DNA from 2 places in the Paradevosia tibetensis genome. Region 2 is predicted to be linked to the other one. Evidence: predicted binding sites of a transcription regulator. Region 2 holds the regulator's gene; the other holds the start of a gene.
What was found. Region 2 encodes HrcA, which represses chaperone genes, less so after heat shock. Its sites were predicted from a motif close to GTTAGCACTCNCNNNNNGNGAGTGCTAAC; they were not measured.
Positions count from the first base shown of each region.

Region 1: FNA67_RS04725 (co-chaperone GroES) is a predicted target of HrcA. The motif match lies at 1,996-2,024, and genes of this name have one in related genera.

Region 1 is NZ_CP041690.1:972,261-976,550, forward strand. It holds gene groL (chaperonin GroEL) at 1-1,618, opposite strand, end outside; gene FNA67_RS04725 (co-chaperone GroES) at 1,664-1,951, opposite strand; gene FNA67_RS04730 (hypothetical protein) at 2,135-2,320, shown strand; gene FNA67_RS04735 (YqhG/Tai3 family protein) at 2,361-2,840, opposite strand; gene FNA67_RS04740 (sigma-54 dependent transcriptional regulator) at 2,962-4,290, opposite strand, start outside.
Region 2 is NZ_CP041690.1:4,319,763-4,324,052, forward strand. It holds gene FNA67_RS21220 (aminodeoxychorismate synthase component I) at 1-109, shown strand, start outside; gene FNA67_RS21225 (hypothetical protein) at 177-599, shown strand; gene FNA67_RS21230 (nicotinamidase) at 625-1,254, shown strand; gene grpE (nucleotide exchange factor GrpE) at 1,308-1,916, opposite strand; gene hrcA (heat-inducible transcriptional repressor HrcA) at 1,977-3,062, opposite strand; gene rph (ribonuclease PH) at 3,207-3,923, shown strand; gene FNA67_RS22080 (non-canonical purine NTP pyrophosphatase) at 3,923-4,290, shown strand, end outside.

The DNA.
Region 1 (4,290 bases), 1.1 Mb from region 2:
CGCCCATGCCACCGCCGCCCGGCATGGCCGGAGCAGCTTCCTTGGGCAGCTCGGCAATGAGCGCCTCGGTGGTGATCAGGAGCGAAGCGACCGAAGCCGCGTCCTGGAGAGCCGTGCGCACGACCTTGACCGGGTCGATGACGCCGAGCTGGACGAGATCGCCATACTGGTCGGTCGCGGCGTTGTAGCCGAACGAAACCGAGGCGTTCTCGAGGATCTTGGCAACCACGACCGAACCTTCAGCGCCGGCATTGCTGGCGATCTGACGGACGGGTTCCTGGAGGGCGCGGCGGACGATGGCGATGCCGGCGTCCTGATCAGCGTTGGCACCCTTGACCTTGAGGTTGGACGAAGCGCGCAGCAGAGCCACGCCGCCGCCCGGAACGATGCCTTCTTCGACGGCAGCGCGGGTAGCGTTCAGGGCGTCATCGACGCGATCCTTGCGCTCCTTGACTTCCACTTCCGTGGCGCCGCCGACCTTGATCACCGCAACACCGCCGGCGAGCTTGGCCAGGCGTTCCTGCAGCTTTTCCTTGTCGTAGTCCGAGGTGGTTTCCTCGATCTGCGCCTTGATCTGGGCAACGCGGCCCTGGATGTCTTCGGCAGCGCCGGCGCCATCCACGATCGTGGTGTTTTCCTTGGTGATCTCGACGCGCTTGGCGGTGCCGAGCATGTCGATGGTCACGTTCTCGAGCTTGATGCCGAGATCTTCGGAGATCACCTGGCCACCGGTGAGGATGGCGATGTCTTCGAGCATGGCCTTGCGGCGGTCACCAAAGCCCGGGGCCTTGACGGCAGCGACCTTGAGGCCACCGCGCAGACGGTTGACGACGAGAGTTGCAAGAGCCTCGCCTTCGATGTCTTCGGCGATGATCAGCAGCGGACGCTGCGACTGCACGACGGCTTCGAGCAGCGGCAGGATGGTCTGCAGGTTCGAGAGCTTCTTCTCGTGGAGAAGGATCACGGCGTCTTCGAGGACGGCGGTCATCTTCTCGGTGTTGGTCACGAAGTAGGGCGAGAGGTACCCGCGGTCGAACTGCATGCCTTCGACGACTTCGAGCTCGGTCTCGGCGGTCTTGGCTTCCTCGACGGTGATCACACCCTCGTTGCCGACCTTCTGCATGGCCTCGGCGATCTGGTCGCCGATCGAGGACTCGCCGTTGGCCGAGATGGTGCCGACCTGGGCGACTTCAGCCGAAGAATTGATCTTCTTGGCCTGGGCCTTGAGGCTGCCGACGACTTCCTCGACGGCCATGTCGATGCCGCGCTTCAGATCCATCGGGTTGAAGCCAGCGGCGACGGCCTTGACGCCTTCGACGACGATGGCCTGGCCGAGAACGGTGGCCGTGGTGGTGCCGTCACCGGCGATGTCGTTGGTCTTGGAAGCAACCGAGCGCAGGAGCTGGGCGCCCAGGTTCTCGAACTTGTCTTCCAGTTCGATTTCCTTGGCGACGGTGACGCCGTCCTTGGTGATGCGCGGGGCGCCGAACGACTTTTCGATAACGACGTTACGACCCTTGGGGCCGAGGGTCACCTTCACCGCATTGGCGAGGGTGTTGACGCCGCGCAGCATGCGCTCGCGGGCATCGGTGGAGAATTTTACTTCTTTGGCAGCCATGTCTGGCGCTCCTCAAAAATAAGCGTTGAACGGCTGGGTCCGGCCTTAGCCGATGATGCCCAGGATGTCGGATTCCTTCATGATCAACAGATCCTTGCCGTCGATCTTGACCTCGGTGCCGCTCCACTTGCCGAAGAGCACGCGGTCACCGGCCTTGACGTCCAGGGCAACGATCTTGCCGCTTTCGTCGCGCGCACCGGGTCCAACGGACTCGATGATGCCCTCGGAGGGCTTTTCCTTGGCGGTGTCGGGGATGATGATGCCGCCAGCGGTTTTTTCCTCGCTGTCGACGCGCCGGACGACCACGCGGTCGTGCAGGGGACGGAAGCTCATGTTCGCTCCTTTTGAGACCTTACGGTGATGCAAATCTGAAGCCTGTTAGCACTCCAGCATCGAGAGTGCTAGCAAGCTGACCGGGGATATAGGAGGGCGGTTTTAGGGAGTCAAGGTCGCGGGATTGTGACGGGAGCTTGAAACCGGTGTTTCCAGTGCGCCGCGAATGGGAGATAAGGGGCCATGAGCGAACAAGCAAAAAATTCCGACATCCGTCTCCGCCGCACCGGCGGCGCGGGTCTCAACACGCAGTGGAAATGGGAAATCGTGGACGCCGAGGGCAAGGTGCTCAAATCCGGCACCGCGCTGGGCGAAGAGCACAAGGCCTTCGCCACGGCCAAGAAGGCCAAGGAGCGGCTGGCCAAGTAGGTCCGGGCAGACAGGGTCCGGGCGATAGTCCGGGCCTGCGCTATTGCTGGCCGAACGGATCGTATTGCAGCAGCCAGGAATAGAGCCATTTCTCGCCGGCTCCGACCGAAGCGACGTCGTCGATCTTCCAGGCGCCCTCGTCCTGGACCATCGAGATGGTCAGCACCGTCGGCTTGCTGGCATTGGTAAAGCTCACCATTGCGACAGCCGTGCCGTCCTGGATCACCGGCTCGGAGACCGCCAGGTTCTCGAGCGTGCCCGTCTCGCCATTGATGAAGGGATTGAAGGCACCAAAATCGGGCGCTGCCGGATCGATGCGCGTGCCTTTCCCGTCCACTGCATTGGCCTGCAGATTGGCCACCACGAGCGATTGCAGATGGGGCGAGAAGTGTTTCTCGATATCCTCGTGCTCGCCGGCCACGAGGGGCTTGTAGATCTCCTCGATCAGCCCGCGGGGTGTATCCGCCACAGGAGCGCTACCGAAGATCATCGGCACGAGGCCGAACAATGTCCAATCCATGGTTTCCCTGGTCGTCTGATCGAGGATTGGCGCGGAAAATGCGAGGCCAAACCGCCTGAAATAAGGCGGGCGCGCGGGTCGCCTGAGATTTAATTCAATGCCTTGAGCGGGTTGGCCGCACTCAGGCGGCCCCTTTGGCTCCCGCCATCTCGGCCCAGGCCTGGCGCTTGCGGTAAATGGTCGAGGGGCTCAGCTCCAGCGCCGCGGCGGCCAGCGCGATGTTGCCGCCGAACGAGAGAATGGCGTCCTCGATGATGCGCTGCTCCTGCTGCCACATGGGCAGCACCGTCGTGCGGCGCGGCGCGGGTGCCGGTTCGGCGATGGGCGTGGGCGAATAGCTGCGCGATTCGATATCGGCGGCGCTCACCATCTCGGCGGAAATCTCTCCGCCATCGAACATCACCACCAGACGGCGGACGAGATTCTGGAGCTGGCGCACGTTGCCGGGCCACTCGCGGGCGATGAGGCTGTCGGCAGCTTCCGGAGAGAAGCCCGAGAATCGCTTGTGCTCCTCGCGCGCAAAACGGGCGAGGAAATGCTGGCCGAGCACCATGATGTCGGCCGGGCGCTGGCGCAGCGGGGGCAGGTGGATGGGCAGCACGTGCAGGCGATAGAAAAGGTCCTCGCGGAAGCGCTTTTCGGTGATCATCTGCATCGGGTTGCGATTGGTGGCGCAGATGACGCGCACGTCGACCTGGCGCGTATCGGCTTCGCTAACGCGGGTGAGTGCCCCGGTCTGCAGGAAACGCAGCAGCTTGCTCTGGAGCGAAAGGTCCATCTCCCCGATCTCGTCGAGGAAGAGCGTGCCGCCATCGGCCAGTTCGGCCGCGCCCTTGCGGTCTTCTACCGAGCCGGTATAGGCGCCGCGCGCGGCCCCGAAGAGCTCGGTTTCCATCAGGTCACGCGGAATGGCGGCGCAGTTGACGGCGACGAAACGCCTCTCGGCGCGCGGGCCCTTGGAATGAAGCGCCTCGGCGCACACTTCCTTGCCGGTGCCGCTTTCGCCGGTGATGAAGACCGGAGCCGAGGACGGAGCGATGCGCCCGATCTGCTCGTAGACATATTGCATCTGGGTGGATGCACCCACGAATCCGGCGAAATCGGCGGTAATGGCGCCCGGACGCGCATCGATGGTCAAGGCACGGGCCTTGCCGTGCCGATGGGCGAGTTCACCGATTCGGGCCGCAAAGCCCGTCCCGGAGATCGGCTTGGCCACGAAATCATGTGCGCCCGCGCGCATGGCGGCGACTGCAGCCGAGACCGAAGCGCCGCCCGACAGGGCGATCAGCAGCGCGCCTTCGGCGATCTTGGCCAGCCGCGCGACCGCTTCCTCGGTCGTGGGCGCCAGGTCGTCAAGGCTGGAAAGATCCATAAGGACAATGTCGTAGTCGCGCCCGCGCAGCTTTTCAGCCGCGGCACGTCCGTTCCGGCACTCCTCGATCACCGGCTC
Region 2 (4,290 bases):
GCTGACGCCGGCCGACCTCAAGGGGGCCGACCGCATCTTTCTGGGCAATTCGGTCCGCGGCCTCATGCTGGCGCAATGGATCGAAAATCCACTCGACCCATCGAATTGACATAAAGACCCGGCTTGCTCCCGCGATGAATCGGGGCACCCATGCACCCACAGCAAAGGACTTCATAATGCGTATTCTCACCGGCCTGACCCTCGCAGCCCTTCTCGCGACGGCCGTTCCGGCCTTCGCCCAGGCCGCGACGGAAACCCCGGCCGCTCCCGCCGCAGAAGCACCGGCGGCCGCACCCAAGGCGCCCGCGCCGGCGCCCGAAGGGGTGAGCGATGAAGCCGACAAGTTCCTCTGGTGCGGCCACGCCCTCAACTTCGCCTCCAACTTCGCCAAGGAAGGCGGAGACGAGGACGCTGCCAAGGCCATGCTCGAAAATGGCGGCAAGCTCATCGAGAAGGGCGCGGCCATGCTGCCCGACCTGGCGCCCGAAAAGCTCGAGGCAGCCAAGGCCGCCTATGTCGAGCAGATCAAGGTCGAGCTTGAAGGCTCTGGCGAAAATGCCAAGTTCACCTACGATGAATGCATGACGCTGGTGCAGTAACACCGGCAGGCAACGGGACGCTCTGATGGGATTTGACTTGCGGGCCGATGACGCCCTGATCGTTGTGGACCTGCAGGTCGATTTCCTCCCCGGCGGCAGCCTCGCCGTCAACGGGGGCGCCGAGATCGTCGCTCCCATCGAGGCCCTGGCCCAGCGCTTCGCCAATGTCCTTCTGACCCAGGACTGGCATACGCCCGGCCACATCTCCTTTGCCAGCGCCCACCAGGGGCGAAAGGTATTCGAACGCATCGAGCTCGACTACGGCCCCCAGGTGCTCTGGCCCGACCATTGCGTGATGGGTACGCCCGGCGCCCGCATCGTCTCCGAACCGCTGCTCGAGCGGGCGCAGCTCGTGCTGCGCAAGGGCTACCATCACGAGGTCGACAGCTATTCCGGATTTCGCGAAGCCGATCGCAAGACCCATACGGGCCTGGCCGGCTATCTGAGGGAGCGCGGGCTGCAGCGCCTCTTCGTCGTCGGCCTCGCCACCGATTTCTGCGTCAACTGGACCGCACTCGACGCGGCGTCCAATGGCTTTGAAACGCTGGTAGTGGAAGACCTGACCCGCGCCATCGATACCGATGGCTCGCTGGCCCAGGCCTATGCCGAGATGGATAGCGCCGGCGTGCGACGCATCGGGGCAAGCGACATCTAGCCGCCTGCCGGACGGGGCGAATTCCATCGCCCCGGCCAGCTTTCACGACAGGATCAGGCGCTCTTGTCGACGCCGCCTTCGGGGGCCTCGCCGGCATTGACCGGCTTGGCGCCGCCCTTGGCAACGCCCACCATGGCCGGACGCAGCACGCGATCGCCGATGGCGAAGCCCGCCTGCACCACCTGCACCACCGTGCCTTCCGGGCGCGTCGGGTCGGGAACCTCGAACATGGCCTGGTGCTTGTGGGGATCGAACTTCTGGCCTTCCGCCTCGATCGGCTTGACGCCGTGCTTGGCCAGGAGCCGTTGCATCTCGCGCTCGGTCATCTCGATGCCCTCGATGAGGGTCTTGAGCGTGGCGTCGCCCGTCTCGCGCGCTTCGGCCGGCAGGCTCGAGAGCGCGCGGCTGAGCGAATCGGTGGCCGTCAGCATGTCGCGGGCAAAGCCGGCAATGGCATAGGTCCGCGTATCGGCGATCTCGCGTTCGGTGCGTTTGCGCAGGTTTTCCATGTCGGCAACCGTGCGCAGCAGCTTGTCCTTGAGGTCGGCGACTTCCGCCTGCAGCGCCTCGGAGACATCGACTTCAGGCGTCGTGGCCCCAGCGCTCTCGGTCTTGGCCTGTTCGTCCGGCGCGCCGGACGCCGTGTTTTCGTCACTGGTCATTACGATATCCGCATCTGGGTTGATTGGTTGACCCGCATATCGGCCAAGCCCGGGATTTTTTCAACCCTGGCGAGCCTTTCGCGCCATCATGGTGGAGATGACGTTGGCCGTATAGTCCACAACGGGCACGATGCGCGCATAGTTCAATCGCGTCGGCCCGATGACGCCCAGCACGCCCACCACCTTGTCGTTGGCGTCCTTGTAGGGCGAGAGGATCACCGAGGAGCCCGAGAGCGAGAACAGCTTGTTCTCCGAGCCGATGAAGATGCGAACCCCTTGCGCCGTCTCGGCATCTCCGAGCAGCTCGATGAGCCCGTCCTTGCTTTCCAGCTCATCGAAGAGCTGGCGCATGCGCGTCAGGTCGTCCGATTCCATGGTGGCGTTGATGAGGTTGGCGCGCCCGCGCACGATGACGGTGGGCAGCACGGAATCGGAATTGGTCGAGAGCGTCGCCAGGCCTTCCTCGACCAGCTTGCGTGTCAATTCGTCCAGTTCCGACATCTGCTCGGCCCGCTGCTGCTTGAGTGCGGCGCGTGCTTCGCGCAGGGTCCGGCCGACCACGAGGTTGGCGAGGTAATTGCCCGCCTGCGTCAGCGCCGAGGCGGTGAGCCCGGGCGGCAGCGGCACGATGCGGTTCTCGACCTGCCCGTCCTGCCCCACCAGCACCGCCATCGCCCGGAAGGAATCGAGCCGAACGAACTCGATATGCTTGAGCACCATGTCCGACTTGGTGGCGATCACCACCCCTGCCCCATGGCTGAGCCCGGAGAGCAGCTGGCTGGCTTCGGTCAGCAGGTCTTCCAGTCCCCCCGCCTGGGCGCTTCCCTCGATATGCTTGGAGATCTCCTTGCGCTCGCGCTCGTCCACCGCGCCCACTTCGAGCATGGCATCCACGAAGAACCGCAGCCCGAGCTGGGTGGGGGCGCGGCCCGCCGAGGTGTGGGGCGCCGCGATGAGGCCGAGCTCCTCGAGGTCCGCCATCACGTTGCGGACCGAGGCAGGCGAAAGCGACAGGTCCAGCATGCGCGAAAGATTGCGCGACCCCACCGGCTCGCCCGTTTCCAGGTACCGTTCGACCAGTTTCTTGAAGATGTCCTGGCTGCGCGCATTGAGCGCGGTGAGGAATTCTTCGGGGGGCTTGGGCATGCGCGACGACAAAGGGACGTTCCCGCGTTAACGATCTCTCCTCATTTAAGGGCAAAGCCGCGGCCCGCCAAGCCGCTCAACCTTGTGGTTAGGGCCCATGAAGGTTAAGAGGCGGTTAACGATCCAGTTTCCAGGTGATTTGCCATGCGCCCCTCCGGACGCGACTCCAGCGAAATGCGCGCCGTGACCCTCGAGCGCAACGTGGCGCCCAAGGCGGAAGGTTCCTGCCTCGTCGCATTCGGCTCGACCCGCGTACTGGTCACCGCCTCGGTCGAAACCTCCCTGCCTTCCTGGCGGCGTGGCCAGGGCCTGGGCTGGGTCACGGCCGAATACGGCATGCTGCCGCGTGCCACCGGCACCCGTACCCGGCGCGAAGCCACTGCCGGCAAGCAGTCCGGCCGCACCCAGGAAATCCAACGCCTCATCGGGCGCTCGCTGCGCGCCGTGGTCGACATGGCCGCGCTTGGCGAAAACCAGATCACCATCGACTGCGACGTGCTCGAGGCCGATGGCGGCACCCGCACCGCCTCGATCACCGGCGCCTATGTGGCGCTGGCCGATGCCATCGCCTGGATGAGCGAGCGCAAGCTGGTCAAGGCCAACCCGCTGCGCGACACCGTCGCCGCGGTCTCCTGCGGCATCTACCGGGGCACCCCGGTGCTCGACCTCGACTATCTCGAGGACGTGGAAGCCGAGACCGACGCCAATTTCGTCCTCACCGGCTCGGGCAAGTTCGTCGAGATCCAGGGCACGGCCGAGCAGACCCCGTTCAGCCGCCAGGAACTCGACATGCTCATGGGCCTGGCCGAGAAGGGCATTTCCGAACTGACCGTGCTGCAGAAGACGGCGCTGGAGATCTGATGGCTCCCAATATCACCCTCAAGGCCGGCGATCGCCTGGTTGTGGCGACCCACAACGCCGGCAAGCTCGTCGAATTCCGCCAGCTTTTCGAGGGTCTGGGCGTCGATCTGGACCTGGTCTCGGCCGGCGAGCTCGACCTGCCCGAACCGGATGAAACCGGCACCACCTTCGCCGAGAATGCCCGCATCAAGGCCCATGCCGCCGCGCGGAGCTCGGGGTTCATCGCCCTTTCCGACGATTCGGGGCTCTGCGTCGATGCGATCGGGGGCAAGCCGGGCGTCTACACCGCCAACTGGGCGGGCGTGCGTCCCGATGGCGGCCGCGACTTTTCGGTCGGCATGCGCCGGGTCGAAGACGCGCTCCAGGC